Regions from separate parts of the Paenarthrobacter nitroguajacolicus genome, predicted to be linked through region 2. Evidence: predicted binding sites of a transcription regulator. Region 2 holds the regulator's gene; the other holds the start of a gene.
What was found. Region 2 encodes LexA, which represses DNA repair genes until DNA is damaged. Its sites were predicted from a motif close to TCGAACANNTGTTCGA; they were not measured.

Region 1 (10,269 bases), 940 kb from region 2:
ACGGCCGGACACAAGGTTACTGAGGGCTTGGACCACTATGATGGACCAATGACCAACCCCCTTTCCGACGCTTCGTCACGCGTGGGTGCAGGACTCCGAATAGGCGTGCTGGCTCTCCAGGGCGACTTCCGCGAGCATATCCACGCTGTTGAGGCCGCTGGAGCCACCGGCGTGGGTATTCGCCGCCCGTCAGAGCTCGACGACATCGACGGCCTGATTATCCCTGGCGGCGAGTCCACCACCATAGACAAGCTTTCCCGGATCTTCGAAGTCCGTGACCCCCTTCAAAAGCGCATCGCGGAGGGCCTTCCCGTCTACGGCTCCTGCGCCGGCATGATCCTGCTGGCCAATGAAATTGCAGACCCGGCTACGGACCTTGACGGAAATCCCCAGCAGACTTTCGGCGGCCTGGATATTACGGTCCGCCGCAACGCCTTCGGACGACAACGCGAATCCTTTGAAACCGACCTCGATTTCAAGGGCTTGGATTTCAGTGCCGGTGAATCCGGTGTGGATCCCGTTCACGCGGTATTCATCCGCGGCCCCTGGGTGGAACGTGTTGGTCCGGGCGTGGAAGTCCTTGCCCAGGTTGATCCCGACCACGCCAGCCACACGGCTACTTTGCATGGAGTGGCTAGAATTGTTGCAGTGCGTTCCGGCCAACTGCTGGCCACCTCCTTCCACCCGGAAGTGACGGGAGAGAAACGCGTGCATGAACTCTTTATTCGAATGATCAGAGGAGAAGCGTAAAGCATGTCAGGCCACTCCAAATGGGCGACCACCAAGCACAAGAAAGCCATCATTGACGGCAGGCGTGCAAAGTCGTTCGCGAAACTGATCAAGAACATCGAAGTTGCTGCCCGCATGGGCGGACCGGACCTTGCCGGCAACCCGGGCCTTGAGCTCGCCGTCACGAAGGCAAAGAAGACTTCGGTACCCAACGACAACATCGACCGCGCCATCAAGCGTGGTGCGGGCCTCACCGGTGAAGTGGTGGACTACACCGAGATCATGTACGAAGCCCGCGGTCCCCAGGGTTCGGCGTTGTTGATTGAATGTCTGACCGACAACAAGAACCGTGCCGCTTCCGAGGTGCGACTGGCGATTTCGCGCAACGGCGGCACCATCGCCGATCCCGGTTCCGTGAGCTACCTCTTCGCCCGCAAGGGTGTTGTTGTCCTGCCCAAGAACGGCCTTAGCGAAGACGACATCCTGATGGCTGTCCTTGATGCCGGAGCCGAGGAAGTCAAGGACAGCGGTGAAAACTGGGAAATCCACTCCGAGCCCTCCGATCTCCAGGCCATCCGTGACGCCTTGAAGGAAGCCGGCATCGACTACGAAACTGACGAAGCCGAATTCGTTCCGTCCATGCAGGTTGACTTGGACGTTGACGGCGCCAAGAAGTTCATGAAGCTCGTGGATGCGCTGGAAGACCTGGACGATGTCCAGAACGTGTACAGCAATGCGGACCTCAGCGAGGAAGTGCAGGCTGCCCTCGACGCCGAGTAATCGGGTGGGCGCAGCGCATCAATTTTGACAACCATCAGGCTTACAGCCATCAGGAAGGCCCGGACTTGACTCTTCGCGTATTGGGAGTCGATCCGGGCCTCACCCGTTGCGGCATCGGTGTGGTGGACATTGAGCGGAACCGCCGGGCAACCATGGTGGCCGTCGGAGTGGTGGGCACGTCCGCCGAGCTGACCTTGGACAAGCGCTTACTGGTCATCGCCCAGGCAATCGACGAATGGTTGGACCTGCACAAGCCGGATGTCGTCGCCGTCGAACGTGTTTTCTCGCAAATGAACGTGAGCACGGTGATGGGCGTAGCCCAGGCTTCGGGCGTCGTCATCGTGGCGGCAGCACGCCGGGGTATCCCGGTCGCCATGCATACACCCTCCGAGGTGAAAGCCGCAGTTACCGGCAGCGGCACTGCCAACAAGGATGCGGTCACCAAATTGGTGACCAAGATTCTGCGCCTGGATGCTCCACCCAAGCCGGCTGATGCTGCCGACGCCCTGGCCCTGGCCCTCACCCACGCGTGGCGCGCAGGCAGTGGCATGGGCTCAGCCGGTGGCGCCAACGGCAAGGCCGGACTTACTCCCGCGCAGAAAGCGTGGGCCGAAGCCGAAGCAAAAGCGCGCCGCAAACGGTGATTGTCTGCCGCTCTTGCTAGGGTATTCGTAGATATGTTCGGATAGTCCGCTTTGGCCGCAGTTTTCACGGCAACGGAGCAGGCAGTATTTCAGGAGCCGGGTCTTGATCAGTTTTCTCCGTGGAACCGTAGCCCACGTTGGTTTGTCCACCGCTGTTATCGACCTCAACGGTGCGGGAATGAGTGTCTTCGCCACACCGCAGACCTTGAGCCACCTCAAAACAGGAACCGAAGCCAAGCTCTTCACTTCCATGATCGTCCGTGAAGATTCACTCACGCTGTTCGGATTTGCCGACGACGACGAACGCGAAGTTTTCGACGTCCTGCTCAGCGTCAGCGGGGTTGGGCCCCGTTTGGCCTTGGCCGTCCTCGCCGTGCACGAACCGGAAGCCATCCGGGTGGCGGCTCACACTGGTGACAGCAAGGCATTCACCAAGGTGCCGGGCATCGGCCCTAAGGTGGCCGGCCGTATTGTCCTCGAGCTGGCCGGGAAGTTGGTTCCGCATGGAACCGGCACTGGTGCTGCTCCCGCCGCGGCCCCGAACGCAGAATGGAAGCCGCAGGTCGTCGCAGCCATGACCAGTTTGGGATGGTCCGAGAAAGACGCCAACGGCAGTATCGACAAAGCGATGGCCGATTCGCCGGAACTCGTAGACGCAGGAAACGTGGCCCAAATACTTCGGGCTACGTTGCGCTGGCTTGGCCAGGACGGGGCTCGCGCCGGCAATCGTGTAGGCAGCCGTGGTTGAGCAGTCACTCGTCAGCGGGGGAGAGGAACCGGAAGAGCGGGTCATTGAGGCTGCTCTCCGCCCCAAGAACCTGCACGACTTCGTAGGACAGCATCGGGTCCGCAAGCAACTTGCCCTGGTGCTTGAGGCTTCGAAGATGCGTGGCCGCAGCGCCGACCACGTGTTGATGTCCGGACCTCCCGGACTCGGTAAGACCACACTTGCCATGATCATTGCAGCGGAGATGAACGCGCCGCTGCGTATCAGCAGCGGTCCGGCCATCCAGCACGCCGGGGATCTCGCTGCCATCCTTTCCTCGCTCTCGGAGGGCGAGGTCCTGTTCCTCGATGAAATCCACCGCATGTCCAGGCCTGCAGAAGAAATGCTGTACATGGCCATGGAGGACTTCCGCGTGGACATCGTGGTGGGCAAGGGAGCAGGCGCAACTGCAATTCCCCTGGAGCTTCCGCCTTTCACCCTGGTAGGTGCCACCACCCGCGCGGGACTCCTTCCGGGGCCCTTGAGGGACCGATTCGGTTTCACCGGGCACCTCGAGTTTTATTCGGTGGCCGAACTCGAACTCGTCCTCCGCCGTTCTGCCGGGCTTCTGGACCTGAAGGTAAACTCCGCGGGTTTCACCGAGATCGCCGGTCGCTCCCGGGGAACGCCGCGTATAGCCAACCGGCTGCTGCGCCGTGTCCGTGACTGGGCGCTTGTTCATGGCATCGAGCAAATCGACGCCCGTTCGGCGTCAGCTGCCTTGGATATGTACGAAGTAGACGAGCGTGGCTTGGACAGGCTGGACAGATCCGTTCTGGAAGCCCTCATAACCAAGTTCAACGGTGGCCCTGTTGGCTTGTCCACATTGGCCATTGCCGTCGGTGAAGAACCCGAAACGGTTGAGACCGTGGCTGAACCGTTCCTTGTACGCGAGGGACTTCTGGGACGTACTCCGCGGGGTCGAATCGCGATGGCGTCGGCTTGGACCCACCTTGGCTACGCCGTACCGGCCGGAGTCTTTGGCCAAGAGACCCTCGCCTTGTTCGGTGAGGACGAAAACCACGCCGAAAGCATAGATACGGTCGGTTAACACGCTCTGTTCAGCTTTTCCCACTAGACTGGTATGACGCTCGGCACGTTCGAGTCCTTGATCAATGCCCGCCATGCGGATCTGCCAGGGACGTTGCCGTGAACCAAAACGTAAGTACAGAACGGAACTTCCCTGTGGATCCAATGACCATATTGCTGTTCGTCATGCTTGGACTCTTTGTCTTCATGATGTTCCGCCGCAACAAGAAGACCCAGCAGCAGCAGGCTGAAATGCAGTCCAAGTTCGCTCCTGGTGTTGACGTCATGACCAGCTTCGGTCTCTTTGGCCGCATCGTGTCCATCGACGAAGCCGAGAACAAGGTCGTCATCGAACTTTCCCCGGGTAACCAGGCAACGGTTCACCGCCAGGCAGTCACCAAGGTGGTCGAATCCACCCCCGAGGAAGCACCGGTTGTCCCGGATGACGCTTCTTCCCTGACCGCCGCGGAGGCTGAGGCTCCTGCCGCCGTCGAGACACCGGACGAAACCATCGCGCGCCTCAACAAAGAGGACAAGAAGGACAACTAGCACCGTCAGTCGCGGCGACACCGCGCAAGGCAACTTCTACGGCAGCGGAGAGCCGCCGGCAGACGCTCACCAGCGTCGGCCGGCGGCTGTCCGGCGATAACAGGAAGATCGATAATGGCACGGACCGGCCCCAAAAACTCAGCCCGCAGGGTGCTGACCTGGCTTGGAGCAATTTTCGTTGTATTAACCGCTGTCCTTGCTGGCGGAGTGGTGACTGGCAATGCCAGTTGGGCTCCCAAGCTTGCTCTGGACCTTGAAGGCGGAACCCAGATGATCCTGGCACCCCGCGTGGAGGGTTCCAGCGAGATCAATGAGGAGCAACTCAACCAGGCAGTCGCCATCATCCGGCAGCGAGTGGATGGCTCCGGTGTTGCTGAAGCCGAAATCAGCACGCAGTCCGGCCGCAACGTGGTGGTCAGCCTTCCGGGGACACCATCTAAGGAAACCCGCGACCTGATCCAGGCTTCGGCCGACATGAACTTCCGTCCGGTCATCACCTATGGCGACCCGGCAGCTATACCAGCCGAGCAGCGCACTCCTGAGGACCAGCTGAACAAGCCGACGGCGGAGCCGGCCAACGCGAGTGATGTCAACTGGATCACCCCGGAAGTCCAGAAGGAATTTGAAGCGCTCGACTGTGTTAATCCGTCACCGGAAAAGCGCGACCGGTCGGATCCTGCCAAACCGCTGGTAACCTGCGAGGCGGCCACTGCCACGACTCCGGCGATCAAGTACATCCTCGGGCCCGTTGAGGTCAAGGGCCAGGACATCAGCGATTCCACCTTTACCCAGGTCCAGGGTGCCCAGGGCTCCGTGACGAATTCCTGGGGCGTCAACATTGTCTTCAACTCGGATGCAACGGCAAAGTTCAAAGCCGTAACCGAACGCCTCAACCAGTTCTATGCTGCAGCGCAGACGCAGGGTACTGACGATCCCAAGTCACAGTTCGCGATCGTCCTGGACGACAAGGTACTTTCAGCCCCGCGAGCCCTGGCTGTCATCACCGATGGCAAGCCGCAGATCACGGGTAACTTCACCCAGGCGTCAGCGAAGGCCTTGTCTGACCAGTTGCGCTACGGCGCGCTGCCCATCAGCTTCGAGATCCAATCACAAGAGCAGATTTCGGCCACCCTCGGTGGCGACCAACTTCGCCTCGGCTTGCTGGCAGGCATGATCGGTCTGTTGCTGGTGGTTGTGTACTCCCTGTTCCAGTACCGCGCTTTGGGTCTTGTCACCATCGCGTCCCTTGTGGTGGCTGGTGTGCTGACCTATCTCGCCATTGCCATCCTTGGGTGGACGGAAAATTACCGTCTCTCCCTGGCAGGTGTGGCGGGCCTGATCGTGGCCATTGGCCAGACTGCTGACTCGTTTATCGTCTACTTCGAACGCATCAGGGATGAGCTGCGCGAGGGCCGTGGCCTGGTGTCCGCCGTCGAGAATGGTTGGAAGCGGGCCAAGCGCACCGTGCTGGCTTCCAAGGCCGTCAACCTCCTTGCCGCCCTGGTCCTCTATTTCGTAGCTGTCGGCAACGTACGTGGCTTTGCCTTCACCCTCGGCCTGACGGCCCTGGCTGACCTCCTGGTGGTGTTCATGTTTACGCACCCCATGCTGCAGGTCCTTGCCCGCACCAAGTTCTTTGGCGAAGGGCACCGTTTCTCAGGGCTTTCCCCGGACCGTCTCGGCGCAGTTCCCCTTTACCGGGGCGCGGGCCGCCTCCGTGCGCCTGAGGAAAAGCCTGCCGTGGTTCGCGCACGCAACACCGGCGCGGCAGCCGAAGCAGAACGACGCATGACCATCGCCGAGAGGCGCCTTGCCGAGAAGGGCCAGCTCACTGGTACTTCCAACGGCACCAAGGAGGAGAAGTAATGACCACGAGCTTCGCAACCTTCGGCCACGAGCTATACACGGGCAAGCGCTCGTACAACTTCGTCAATTCCAAGAAGATCTGGTTCATCATTGCGGCGGTCGCCGTGGCACTCTCCATCCTGATTCCGGTGGTCAAGGGCGGTTTCAACCTTGGAATCGAATTCCGTGGCGGCTCCGAGTTCACTGTTTCAAATGTCAGCACCACTGATGCAAGCCTGGGCGAAAAGGCCGTCCACGACATCGTGCCCGATGCCATTCCCCGCGTTGCCAACGTGGCAGGCAACACCATGCGGATCCAAACGGATCAGCTGACCGATGACGAGACGAACCGGATCAAGGATGGCCTCACCAGCGCCTACGGCGTGACGGAGAACGAAGTGACGTCCAACTTCGTGGGCCCAACCTGGGGTCAGGATGTCACTCGCCAGGCCCTCATCGGCCTGGTGGTCTTTGTTGCCTTGGCCGCTGTCCTGATGGCGCTGTACTTCAGGACCTGGAAGATGTCCTTGTCGGCACTCGTCGGCATGCTGGTCACCATGTTCACCACGGCGGGCGTCTACGCCCTGAGCGACTTCGAAGTGACGCCCTCGGCCATCATCGGCTTCCTGACGGTCCTCAGCTACTCGTTGTATGACACCGTGGTGGTCTTCGACAAGATCCGGGAAAACACCTCGGACATCTCCACCTCCACCCGCCGCACGTTCAGTGAAGAGGTCAACCTCGCCGTCAACCAAACCTTGGTCCGCTCCATCAACACCATGATGGTGGCCGTCCTCCCGGTGGCGGCAATCCTCTTCATTGGTGCCGGGCTTCTGGGCGCGGGCACACTTCGCGATCTTTCCCTGGCGTTGTTCGTGGGTATCCTCATTGGTACCGCGGCCACGATCTTCATTGCGGCACCGCTGTACGCGTGGCTCCGCCAGAGCGAGCCCGACCTCGTCAAGCAAGCCAAGAAGGTTGCCCACCGCAGGACTGAAGCCACCGTCTAGGGGTTTTAAGTACCGTTGTTTGGCCGGGAGCCGGCCTCCGCGCGACTGCGGAGGCCGGCTCTTTGACTTGCCTGCGTCATCGTCATGTGCTGCCCGGTTGCAGAAGCATTCACCTGCGGGAATAGACTGGGAGAATTAAATCGGTTGTGAGGGGTACTTCTGTGGAAGAACGTGCGACGTCGGCACCACCGGCGGGCGGGGATGACGGCCGCAAGACTGTGGCAGTTCCGGCAACGAGTGTGCCCGGACGGACTGCAGCTGCGGTTCCGGTCGATGCTCCCGGCGCGCGTCCCACCTTCCCGGGACGGCGGGAGCGTACGCGTTCCCGGCTTGCCCGCCTGACGGGACGGGGAATCGCTCCGTACTCGCCGATCCTGGAGCCACTGCTGCGGACGGTCCGGGCGAACAATCCCAAAGAGGACTTCGACCTGATCCAGCGCGCCTTCGCAGTGGCAGAGCAGAGCCACCAGGGTCAGAAGCGCAAGAGCGGTGATCCGTACATCACCCATCCGGTGGCCGTGGCCACCATCCTGGCTGAACTCGGCATGACCGGGACTACTCTGGCAGCAGCGTTGCTCCACGACACAGTAGAGGACACCCCCTACACACTGGCTGACCTTACGCGGGACTTCGGACCCGAAGTTGCCATGTTGGTGGATGGCGTCACCAAGCTGGATAAAGTCAGCTTTGGCGAGGCTGCGCAGTCGGAAACCGTTCGCAAGATGGTGGTCGCGATGGCCAAGGACATCCGTGTCCTGATGATCAAGCTTGCAGACCGCCTCCACAATGCGCGCACTTGGCGGTTCGTTTCCGCGGAGTCTTCATCGCGCAAAGCCCGTGAAACCCTGGAGATCTTCGCACCCCTGGCTCATCGCCTGGGTATGAACACCATCAAGTGGGAACTGGAAGATCTCTCCTTCGCTGCGCTGTATCCCAAGGTGTACGAGGAAATCGTGCGCATGGTGGGCGACCGCACACCGGAGCGGGAAAAGAGCCTCAGCGTCATCCGCAACCAGATAGCGGATGACCTTCGAACGGCACGAATCAAAGCGACCATCACTGGCCGGCCCAAGCACTACTACTCGATTTATCAGAAGATGATCGTCCGGGACAAAGACTTCGACGACATCAACGACCTCATGGGCGTGCGTGTCCTGGTTGATTCGGTTCGTGATTGCTACGCCGCCTTGGGGACGCTGCATTCGCGGTGGAACCCCCTTCCGGGCCGGTTCAAGGACTACATCGCGATGCCCAAGTTCAACATGTACCAATCACTGCATACAACGGTGATCGGCCCGGGTGGCAAGCCTGTGGAAATCCAGATCCGCACCCACGAGATGCACCGCCGTGCAGAATACGGTGTGGCAGCCCACTGGAAGTACAAGGACCAGCCCAACCGCACCGCGCAAGGCCCGGGCAGCCCTCGTGACGGCGACATGGGCTGGCTGCGGTCGCTGGTGGACTGGCAGCAGGAGACATCGGATCCCGGAGAATTCCTGGATTCGCTCCGCTACGAGATCAACGCCCGGGAAGTGTTTGTTTTCACGCCAAAGGGTGAGGTCATGGCCCTTCCGGCCGGATCAACCCCTGTGGACTTCGCCTACGCCGTGCACACGGAGGTGGGCCATCGAACCATTGGTGCCCGCGTCAATGGCAAATTGGTTCCGCTGAACAGCGAGCTGAACCATGGCGACTGGGTAGAGATCTTCACCTCCAAGGCGGAAGGCGCCGGGCCCAGCCAGGACTGGCAGCACTTCGTCAAGTCGGCGCGGGCACGCAATAAGATCCGCCAATGGTTCACCAAGGAACGCCGCGAAGAAGCCATTGAACGCGGCAAGGACATGTTGACGCGGGCGATGCGGAAGCAGAACCTGCCCTTGCAACGCCTGATGACGCACGACGCTTTGTCCGCGGTGGCGGAGGATTTCCACTATGTAGACATCTCCGGGCTGTATGCGGGCGTTGGCGACGGGCACACCTCGGCCCAGTCCGTCATGGAAAAGCTCGTGGAGCACTTGGGTGGTCATGAAACACCCGACGAAGACCTTGATGAAGTCAGTATTCCTACCCAGGTTGCGAAGTCGAAGTTCTCGGATTCGGGTGTCATCGTGCGCGGCGTCGGTGATGTGTGGGTCAAGCTGGCCCGGTGTTGCACCCCGGTACCACCGGACCCCATCCTGGGCTTCGTAACGCGTGGATCAGGAGTTTCTGTCCACCGGACTGACTGCACCAATGTCTCGGGTCTTCGTGACCAGCCGGACAGAATTGTTGAAGTTGAGTGGGCACCCACCCAGTCGAGCGTGTTCCTGGTGGAGATTCAGGTGGAAGCTTTGGACAGGAAGTCCCTGCTGTCCGACGTGACCCGTATCTTGTCCGAGAACCACGTGAACATCCTGGCCGCGTCGGTTCATACGTCGAGTGACAGGGTGGCGATCTCGAAGTTTGCCTTCGAAATGGGCGATCCGAAGTACCTGCATCACGTCTTGAACGCGGTTCGCCGCATTGATGGCGTTTTTGACGTGTATCGCACTACGGGAAACCGCCGTCGCAGCTAGCCCGGATCTGAGGAAGCCAGCTGGCCCAGTGTTGCCAAGGCACGCTTCTTATGTGGCACTCGGGGAGCCGTCTCGACGGCCAGGGTGAGCAGCCGCAGCCTGATGCCAAGCTCCTCGCGTTCAAGAAGGCGCTTCAACGCCGGCAGCGCGCGATCGGGTTCGACATGGAGGGCGATGTCCGCCGCGGTACGCAGTGGGCTGCTGACCAGCATTCCTCCGAGACTGACCACGTCCATCTGACCCAGCCGAACCTCATGGAGACTACATTGTGTGGTTCCCCGCAGGCTGGATATGCGATGTTTTGCATCGACCAGTAGTGACAGGTGCTCGGGCGGATTGGCGCAACCGTAGATCCATGCTGC
Region 2 (10,269 bases):
CGCGGGCCGAGCTGCCGGCTTGGGAGCTGCCGGCTTAGCGACGGGCTTCGGAGCCGACGGAACTGCAGGCTTCGGGGCGGCTGCCGGAACAACTGGCTTCGGAGCCGCTTCTGCCGGTGCTGCCTTGGCGGCCGGTGCAGTTTTCGCCGGCGCAGGCGCTGCCTTTGCCGGAGCTGCCTTGGCTGCAGGAGCCTCGACCACGGGTGCTTTTTCAACAACCGGAGCAGGAGCTTCCTCAGCAGCAGGAGCTTCTTCAACAACCGGAGCCTCTTCAACAACCGGAGCTTCCTCAGCAACGGGAGCTTCTTCAGCAGCCGGAGCCTCTTCGGTAACCGCTGTCTGGGCCTCGGGGGCTTCGACAGTGTCCTGCTTGGTCTCCTCTTCGGTGACCTTGAAGCCCTCGGGAAGAAGGTCGGCGAGGCTCTGCGTCAGCGGAGTCTGTTCGCCCGTGGTGTCTACACGTCCGGATGCCTTGGCCTCATTCTGAGCCTTGGCTTCAGCACGCTGCGTAGCGCGACGGGCTTCGGCCTTCGCTTCAGCCTTGTTCTTCAGCGGTCCGATCACCATGACCATGTTGCGGCCATCGATGCGCGGGCTGGACTCGATGATGCCAACCTCGGCAACGTCTTCAGCAAAACGCTGCAGCAGGCGGATACCCATCTCGGGACGCTGCTGCTCACGGCCGCGGAACTGGATCATGGCCTTGACCTTGTCACCGGCGCCCAGGAACCGAAGTGCGTGACCGCGCTTGGTTTCGTAGTCGTGCTTGTCGATCTTAAGGCGGAAGCGAATTTCCTTCAGAACCGTGTTGGTCTGGTTCTTGCGGGCCTCGCGGGCCTTCACGGCAGCTTCGTACTTGTACTTGCCGAAGTCCATCAACTTGCAAACAGGAGGCTTAGCCTGCGGGGCAACTTCAACGAGATCGAGATCGGACTCGGCAGCAAGACGCAGGGCGTCCTCAATGCGGACAATTCCTACCTGTTCGCCGGCAGGACCGACCAACCGCACCTCGGGGACGCGGATACGCTCATTGATTCTTGGCTCGCTAATGTTAAAGCTCCTGTGGTTGTGGTGATGTCACCGGCAAAAAGAGAAGGCCCCCAATTGCTGGTGCAATCGAAGGCCTCGAAGATCGGCTGCACCTCCCCGCGGGAAGTACGCACCCCCGGAAGCAATGCCACCGGAAGTGTCCGACCAGGTACCCGGCAACCTCTTGTCCCGAAAGGGATCCTGTCCCCGAAGGGAACGGTTGACGCGGGTGGGAGAGAACTCCGCTTGCAAACTGAAAGTCAATTCTACAGAAACAACCCGCCAAGCGCACATTGCGGAAGGCGGGAGCAAGAACTGCAGATGTTGACTGTGAATAACGACTTCCAGTCGGTCTGTGACAAGCTTACCAGTATGAGCACTGAAGACAGCAATTCCCGTAACTCCTATGGGGAAGACGCCTCCCCCGCCGTTGATGCCGGAGTGTCCCAGCAGATCCGTGACATCGCTGAAGTTCCCGCAGTGGAAGTCATTACCACGGGCGCCGTTCACCTCATGAGCGCGGCAGCCGTCAAGGTGGGCCTGGCCGATGATCCCAATGCCGAGGACCTCAAGGACTTGGACGAAGCCCGCAAGCTCATCACGGCCCTCGCCGGCCTGGTGTCAGCAGCCGCCCCGGAAATCGGTTCACAGCACGCCGGCCCGTTGCGCGATGGCTTGCGTTCACTGCAGCTGGCATTCCGCGAGGCTTCCCTCATTCCTGACGCCCCGGGCAAGGGTCCGGGCGAAAAGTTCACCGGACCGGTGAATTAGCCCCAACTTCCGCAATAGTCAACGACGGCGGGTCGACCACGTGTGGTCGGCCCGCCGTCGTTGCTTGCTTGGTGTTGAGGTTCAGCGCTTCAGCGTTTCCGGGTTTCAGACGCGGGCGGCGCGACGGCGCAAGGACGTCAGGATGAGTCCAGTAGCGCAGAGAGCGACGCCAGCGATGCCGACGGCGGCAAAGCCACCCGACGGACCGACGGTGTCGATAAAGACCCCGGCCAGAGGCGCGCCCAAGGCAACACCTGCAGTCAGTGCCGAGCCGTACCAGCCCATCGCTTCACCCCGGCGCTCCTCGTCCACAAGGTCAGCCACCTTCTCGGACGACGCCGACAAAACCGGTGCGCACAAAAGGCCGGGCAGGAGCGAGAGGAACGCGAGGGTCCAGGTGTCTTGGGCAAAGCCCATCGGAATGGTGAGTGCGGCCATGCCCAGGAGCAAGAGCATTGGCGAAACGGTCCGCTTCATTGACCCGTAGATGAGTCCACCGACCACGGACGCTGCGCACCAGAAGAAGAACACGATGCCGATTTCATTCTCGTGTCCACCACGTTCCAGCAGCCCGACGATGCTGACATCCGAACCACTGAGCACCATTCCGGATCCCGCGGCTACGGCGAAGAGTGCCGCAACGGAAACCGTGAACCAGGTGAAGTTCCTGGCGACGCGACTCCGGAATGCTGCTTTGCGCGAGGTTGAGGACGCCATTTCCGAGGCCGCCTCCTGGACGTGGGCAGGCGCTGACGCCACCATCGCAGCCTCCGCAGCAGCGAGGTCAGCCGCCGCCCTGTCTGCAGTCTCCTGCGGGGTGCAGACCACTTCGCTCCGGGTTGGCGGGTTGAACCACATAAGGAACAGCCCGGCAACGGAGACCGAAATTCCTACTGCCGTCAGTCCGATCGCCGAGAAGCCACTGGTTGCCACGATGGCGCCGACAGCCGGGCCGATCATGAACACCAGCTCGGTGGCGATGGAATCGAGGGCAAAGGCCGATCGCCGCTGCTCGCCATCCACCATGACACCCAGCGACTGGCGGACAACACTGAAGATCGGCAGGGTGAAAAGACCGCCGACAAACACCAATGGCAGCAGCCATTCATACGAAACGTGCGGGACTATCGACCAGATGACGGTTTCGGACACAACCGAAGGGATCAGGGCCTTCCTCAGCCCCACCATGTCCACCCGTCGACCACGCCAGGGTGCACCCAGCGCAATGCCGATGGTCATGACAGCGGCTGCTGCACCGGCGGCGGCGTAGCCCTGGCCCAGCGTCAGCACGATGTGCAGAGTGAGGAGCACGCCCGCCGCCGAGTGTGGAATGCGCGCAATCATGCCCACAACCAACAGACGCCGGACAGGACGGATGGACAGCATCTCTTTATAGAGAGCGAAGTTCACTGGCTAAATCCTCTTGTTCCCCAGGGCAGCCCCGGAGAACCGGCACTGCCATTAATGCCGCGCGGGCTCCTGTGCTGCGCGCTGCAGTTTTACTTCCATGGAATCAACGCCCTCGGCAAAGGAATCCATCCTTGCCCACGCATCGTTCAGTTGGGCAAGGAGCGTCTGCACAGCCACGGCGTCGAGTCCATCTTCGAGGAAGAGCACCACACGCAGTTCCGGCCCTGCACCGCCGCCATGTACACGTCGACCGTCGGCCGTCAGGGACGCAACACCGCCACCGGGTTGCGTCTCCAAGCGACGGACGGTCCGAAATGCCGAGACCGTTGAAACGAGAGCAGCCTCCAGTTGATCATCAAGGTATGACGGCGTCCAGTCCTTCTGCTGGGCAAGGGCCCACATTGCCGGGCGCCGCACAACAAATGCGAAGTCGGAGCCTGGGTCCATCACCAACAGCTGCGCGCCCTCGGATACTGCAGAAAGCGCTGCGCGCGCAGCGTACACGGCCACGGGCCGCGCCTCCGAATGCCATTTCTTGAGGGCAGCTGCAGAGGTAAAGACCGGCATCGCAGTGCGACCATCGGGAGCCTTGAGTGTGACCAAAGCCATATCGGCTTGCTTGTCTGCATGGAGGCCGTCGACGCCCGATGCTTCTTCAGCCAGCTGGGCAACGACCGGAACGAAAACCCTCGCCGTCGCCAAGGAGGCAACAACGTCTGCCTCGCTGCCGGTTCCGTTGATCAGTGCCGCGATGGCGGCTACATAACCGGCGTCCGCCGAGCCGTCGTCGTCCTCAAAATTGTGGATTTTGGCGTCGTCACCGCTGAGGCTCCTTCCGGACCAAGGCTGGCCGGCAGAGTCGGTAGCTCCACCGGCACCGGCCAAGGCGGCCGCTATGTGACCGGGAAGCTCACGCCTGCCGTGGCCATGATCGTCGTGCTGATGTCCTGCGTTGTGGGGCATCAGCGGCGGCCGGCAACGTCCAGCGCCTCGGGCAGCGTGAAGGCACCGGCGTAGAGAGCCTTGCCTACGATCGCGCCTTCAACACCCAGCGGTACCAGTTCGCGCAGAACGCGCAGGTCTTCCAAGCTGGAGATACCGCCCGAAGCGACAACGGGCTTGCCGGTCTTCTCCACCATCTGGCGAAGGAGTTCCACGTTCGGGCCCTGAAGGGTTCCGTCCTTGGTGACGTCTGTGACAACGTAGCGGGCGCACCCGGCGTCCTCCAGGCGTGCCAGAACCTCCCAAAGGTCACCGCCCTCCTTGGTCCAACCGCGTCCGGCAAGAGTTGTCCCGCGGACGTCAAGGCCGACGGCGATCTTGTCACCGAAGCGGTCGATTGCCTTTCGGGTCCACTCCGGGTTCTCCAACGCTGCCGTTCCGAGATTCACGCGCGCGACGCCCAGCTCCAGCGCACGTTCCAGGGATTCGTCGTCCCGCAAACCGCCGGAGAGTTCCACCTTGACGTTGAGCTGCGATACGACCTCGCTGATCAGCGCGGCGTTGTTTCCACGGCCGAAAGCGGCGTCCAGGTCAACCATGTGCACCCATTCGGCACCCGCGTCCTGCCAGTTCAAAGCTGCTTCCAGGGGTGTACCGTAGCTGGTTTCCGAGCCGGCTTCTCCCTGCAGGAGGCGGACTGCCTGGCCGTCAACGATGTCGACGGCGGGCAGGAGTTCCAGAACGGACTGGGCGGAGGTGGTCATGTGTGTCCTTGGAGTTCGAAGGTGACGCGATTTGTTGAGCGACTGGTTTAGTTACCCAGCGTCAGGAGATAGGCGGCCAACAGGGACATCCCGGCCAGCACGTAGAAAGAAATGGAAACCCAGCGCGGTTTATTCTGCTGGTGGAAGGAGATACCCCCGCCTATCAGCAGGCCGGCGAGGGCCATCAGCAATACTGAGCCCCACATCTAGGCGGTATCGCTTCCGGATGCTTCCGGAGCGGGCTTACGGAGGCTGTCCACCCAGTTTCGCAAGAGCCGGGCTCCGGCATCGCCTGACTTCTCCGGGTGGAATTGGGTAGCGCAGAGTGGGCCGTTCTCGACAGCAGCAATGAAACGCGCACCATGCTCGGACCAGGTGACCATGGGAGGAGCCATGCGGGGCTGAACGACGTCGAAGTTCCACTCCTGGACACCGTAGGAGTGCACAAAGTAGAAACGTTCCTGCTCAACGCCGGCGAACAGCTTTGAGCCCTCAGGTACGTCCACGGTGTTCCAGCCCATGTGCGGCACTACCGGAGCGGGAAGGAGTTCAACCTTGCCCGGCCACTCGGCCATACCCTCGGATTCGGTGCCGTGCTCTACGCCGGCTTCGAAGAGGACCTGCAAGCCGACGCAGATGGCCAGCACGGGGCGGCCACCAGCAACCCGGCGTCCAATCATGCGAATGGCATCGACGGACTTAAGCTCCTTCATCACCGTCTCGTAGGCACCAACCCCGGGCACCACCAGGCCGTCAGCGTTCAGCACGTCCTCAGCCTTGGAGCTCAGAACGACGTGGGCGCCAGCGCGCTCAAGAGCACGGACGGCAGACCGTACGTTGCCCGATCCATAGTCCAGCACAGTGACAGTGGGCTTGCCTTCGGGCGACTCCGGCTTCACGGATGCAGTGGCGTCAGCCACCGCTCCATTCTTCAGAAACTGGCCGCTCATAGTGCGCCCTTGGTGGAAGGGATGCCCTCCACGCGGGGATCGGATTCCACGGCTGCACGTAAAGCGCGGGCAAAAGCCTTGAACTGGGCCTCGACTATGTGGTGCGGGTCCCGGCCAGCCAAGACATTCATGTGCAGGCAGATTCCGGCATGCAGCGTGATGGCTTCAAAAACGTGGCGTGTCAGCGAGCCCGTGAAGTGTCCACCGATCAGGTGGTACTCCTGCCCGGCCGGCTCACCACCGTGCACCAGGTAAGGACGCCCGGAAACATCCACGACAGCGTGCGCCAGCGCTTCGTCCAAAGGAACAGTTGCTTCGCCGAAGCGACGGATTCCGGCCTTGTTGCCCAATGCCGTCCGCAGGACCTCGCCAAAAGTGATGGCGACATCTTCCACGGTGTGGTGCGCGTCGATGTGGGTGTCGCCTGTGGCCTTCACCGTCATGTCGATCAGGGAGTGCTTGCACAGTGCCGTCAGCATGTGGTCGTAGAACGGAACCGAGGTACTGATGTCCGAGACACCGGAACCGTCCAGGTTGATCTCCACCAGGACTGAAGACTCGCTGGTGGTGCGCTCCATGCGCGCGGTGCGGGCAGCGGTCGGCGTGGTGCCGGTTTCGCTCATTGGGACGTCCTTATACACGGAGGGTGGGTTGGGTCTATGGACAAGTTTAGGCGCGCTGCGGCGCCGTGCCGTCCAGCAGTGCTTCCAAGGCCTCAAGGAAGGCGGTGGTTTCCGGTTCGGTTCCGGCGGTGACACGCAAATGCCCAGGGATGCCGACGTCGCGGATCAGCACGCCGGCATTGAGCAGGCCCTGCCAAATCTTGTGTGGCTCCTCGAGGCCGCCAAAGAAGACGTAGTTGGAGTCGGAGGCCGCGGGCTTGAGGCCCATGCGAAGCAGCTCAGTCACAATCCGGTCGCGTTGTACCTTGATGTCCTCGACGTCGGCCATAAGGGCTTCGCGGTGGTTAAGCGCAGCCAGCGCCGTTGCCTGCGTGACGGCAGACAAGTGGTAAGGAAGGCGGACCAGCCTGATTGCGTCTGTGACTTCCGGGGCTGCCGCCATGTAGCCGAGCCGGGCACCCGCAAGGGCGAACGCTTTGCTCATGGTGCGCGAGACGATCAACCGCTCGCGTCCTGGCAACAACGTCAAGGCGCTCGGAGTATTGTCGTGCGCGAACTCGTGATACGCCTCGTCCACGATCACGATGGCCTGGCTCGCTTCGCCGGCCTCGTAGACGGCCTCAACAACGTCCAAGCCCAACCCTGTACCGGTTGGGTTGTTCGGTGAGCACAGGAACACGATGTTGGCGCCCGTTTCCCGAACCTGCGCGGCGGCCGATTCGGCGTCCAGCCCGTAGTCGTCAGCACGCACGCCGCGGACATACTCTGTGTCCGTGCCACTCGCCAGAAGGGGGTACATGGAGTACGTGGGCGGGAAACCGAGCGCTTTGCGTCCCGGTCCACCAAATGCCTGGAGGATTTGCTGCAGGACTTCATTGGATCCGTTGGCGGCCCAAATGTTGTCCGGAGAAAGTTCGTGGCCAAGGTACTCCGCGAGGGCTACCCGTAGTTCAGTGAACTCACGGTCCGGATAGCGGTTCAGCCCTGTGGCCGCAGCGGCGACAGCCTCGGTGATGGCGGCCTGGACATCCGCGGGGACGCCATGAGTGTTTTCGTTGACGTTGAGCAGGATGGGGACGTCAAGCTGCGGTGCGCCGTAGGGGCTCAGTCCACGCAGGTTGGTCCGGAGGGGAAGTCTGTCAAGTCGCTCAAGCTGGTCACTCACCATCACAGTTTAAGGGGCGGCCCGGACTGCCGACTAACTGTGACGCCGGGCGATCGGTTCCTGCGGATGGTGGACGACTCAGTTTGCAGGGACGAACAGCTGCTGGCCGGGCAGAATGCGGCCGCCGCGGAGGTCATTCAGCTGGATGATCTCCGCGATCACGTCACGCGGGTCCCGCTCCGGAGCGGCCGCGCCGGCAATGCCCCACAGTGATTGGCCCGGCTGGACCGTTACAGTGACTGCAACGGGCGGTCGCAATTGGGACTGGGAGTCCGAGGCCTTGGCCGGGGAGTTGATGAAACCGGCAAGGGTCAGCAGCGCCGCCACCAACAGCATTGCCGGGATGCCGAAGAAGACAATCCGTCCCCGCCGGGTGAGACGCAGGCGAGCGGGTGCCTGAGTGGTGCGGAAATCAGCGAACGTAGTGACTGCGGACATGAGCTGAGCCCTTCTGAGCTATTGCCAGGTTCCGGGGTGCCCGGAGCTTGGCGGCCAATTCTTTGCGTTCCCGTCCTCTGATCCCGGATGTTCGAACACTCTGTTCGAACATCCGGCTCCAGCATCAGGTTTATAGAACACATATTCGAACCTTGCTATGACATTTTTAGCACTTATCAACGAACGGTGTCGAGACTCGCTAGAACAAATGTTTGATAAACGCCTGTGCCTGCCCTACGTTTGAGTGAAGAAACAGCACTGTTTCAGTGGAACAGGAGGGTCTGACATTTTTTGCAGACCCAACGACCCCGGGCTAGTTTCGGGCGGAATGGAAAGGCATTGGCGAACATGGCAGCGAAAGCCACAGGCGGCGGGGCACCCCTGCGGAGCCAGCAGCCTCAAAAGAGTCCCAAGAGCCTGACTGTGCGGCAGAAAAAGATCCTGGAGACCATCCAGCGGTCGGTCAATGACAACGGTTACCCGCCCAGCATGCGCGAGATCGGTGACACCGTGGGCCTGGCCAGTTTGTCCAGCGTTACTCACCAGTTGTCCCAATTGGAGAAACTTGGCTACCTGCGCAGGGACCCCAAGCGGCCCCGCGCCATGGAAGTCCTGATGCCGCTGACGCTCGATGGTGGCACCATTCCGGGCGTGGAAGCGCCCACCACCCTTCGCAGCGCGGGCGGCCTTGCCGTAACGGAGCTGGCCAGTGCCAGTGATACCGCCATGGTCCCGCTGGTGGGCCGGATCGCCGCCGGCGGACCGATCCTGGCTGACCAGACGGTGGAAGACGTACTTGCGCTCCCCCGCCAACTTGTGGGGCATGGGGAACTGTTCATGTTGAAGGTGGCCGGCGATTCCATGATTGACGCCGCCATCTGTGACGGTGATTGGGTTGTGGTCCGCCGCCAGAATGACGCCATCAACGGCGACATCGTTGCTGCCCTGCTGGATGACGAAGCAACCGTAAAGACTTTCCGCCAGCGGGATGGCCATACGTGGCTGCTCCCGCAGAACACCCAGTACGAACCCATCCTGGGCGATCAAGCCACCATCATGGGCAAGGTAGTTTCGGTACTGCGGTCCCTCTAGGCGACCTACGGGGCTTTAGCCGAGCCCAGCCGCTCCAGAACGCCACGGACCACTCCCCGGTCCGTCGTTGCCCAGAACGGCGGCAGGGCGGCACGCAGAAAGCCTCCATAGCGTTCCGTCGAGAGCCGCGAGTCGAGCACCGCAACTACTCCTTTGTCTCCTGTCGAACGGATCAGGCGGCCAGCACCCTGCGCCAGTCGAATGGCAGCATGCGTCGCCGATACGGCCATGAAGCCATTCCCACCTGATTGCGCCACTGCGCGGGAGCGCGCAGTCATCAGGGGATCATCAGGCCGCGGGAACGGAATGCGGTCAATGACAACCAAGCGGCATGAGCCCCCCGGAACGTCTACGCCCTGCCACAGTGACATGGTTCCGAAGAGACAGGTGTCTGGCTCATCCGCGAATTGCTTTACGAGGGCCGCCATAGTGGATTCGCCTTGGCAGAGGATATCCACGTCCAATCGGAGCCGCATGGCATCGGCTGCTTCTTCGGCCGCACGCCGTGAGGAGAACAGGCACAGGGCTCCCCCGCCGGACGCGCGAATGAGGTCTTCCAGTTCGTCGAGCGCCTCGGGGGAAGTACCACGACCGGGTTTTGGGAGGTGCTTGGCCACATACAGGACACCCTGTTTGGGATAATCAAAGGGCGAACCCACATCGATCCCGGTCCAGCTCGGGGCGCCGTCGCCGATGAGGCCGAGGCCACCTGCTGCCGGTTCGAAAGCCGAGCCGATGGCCAGCGTGGCGGAGGTCAGCACCACCGTGTGGCCGGCGAAGAGACCTTCGCGAAGCCGTCCGGCAACGCTGAGCGGGGCGATGTTGATCAAGGCGGGAGCAGTCTCGTCCGGTTGGGAATAGCCCTGCTGCGGGTCGAACGTGCTGTTCCTGGAGAACCATACGACTTCGCGGTTCTCCTTGGCGGCCAGCATGCGTTCGCACAATTCCAGGATCAGCATGAGCCGTGACCGCGCCAGCTGCCGTCCGCCGTCGACTGCGTTTGATGAATCTGTCTTCGAATCGGAGAGCGCAGCGCGGGCGGCGTCCCTTAACTGGTCCAGGCAATCCAGCTGTTCGTCGTTGAG

Region 1: a site for LexA is predicted at 2,179-2,194, ahead of ruvA (Holliday junction branch migration protein RuvA). Genes of this name have one in related genera too.

Annotation. Positions count from the first base shown of each region.
Region 1 is NZ_CP073234.1:2,653,282-2,663,550, reverse strand. It holds gene pdxT (pyridoxal 5'-phosphate synthase glutaminase subunit PdxT) at 49-750, shown strand; gene KCX59_RS12630 (YebC/PmpR family DNA-binding transcriptional regulator) at 754-1,509, shown strand; gene ruvC (crossover junction endodeoxyribonuclease RuvC) at 1,575-2,153, shown strand; gene ruvA (Holliday junction branch migration protein RuvA) at 2,257-2,901, shown strand; gene ruvB (Holliday junction branch migration DNA helicase RuvB) at 2,894-3,970, shown strand; gene yajC (preprotein translocase subunit YajC) at 4,114-4,497, shown strand; gene secD (protein translocase subunit SecD) at 4,612-6,363, shown strand; gene secF (protein translocase subunit SecF) at 6,363-7,352, shown strand; gene KCX59_RS12595 (RelA/SpoT family protein) at 7,514-9,907, shown strand; gene KCX59_RS12590 (hypothetical protein) at 9,904-10,269, opposite strand, start outside.
Region 2 is NZ_CP073234.1:1,713,020-1,723,288, reverse strand. It holds gene infC (translation initiation factor IF-3) at 1-1,008, opposite strand, end outside; gene KCX59_RS08355 (DUF1844 domain-containing protein) at 1,402-1,800, shown strand; gene KCX59_RS08350 (MFS transporter) at 1,906-3,210, opposite strand; gene KCX59_RS08345 (SseB family protein) at 3,262-4,173, opposite strand; gene priA (bifunctional 1-(5-phosphoribosyl)-5-((5-phosphoribosylamino)methylideneamino)imidazole-4-carboxamide isomerase/phosphoribosylanthranilate isomerase PriA) at 4,173-4,916, opposite strand; gene KCX59_RS08335 (hypothetical protein) at 4,964-5,122, opposite strand; gene hisH (imidazole glycerol phosphate synthase subunit HisH) at 5,123-5,866, opposite strand; gene hisB (imidazoleglycerol-phosphate dehydratase HisB) at 5,863-6,489, opposite strand; gene KCX59_RS08320 (histidinol-phosphate transaminase) at 6,536-7,654, opposite strand; gene KCX59_RS08315 (LysM peptidoglycan-binding domain-containing protein) at 7,733-8,092, opposite strand; gene lexA (transcriptional repressor LexA) at 8,441-9,184, shown strand; gene KCX59_RS08305 (ATP-dependent DNA helicase) at 9,190-10,269, opposite strand, start outside.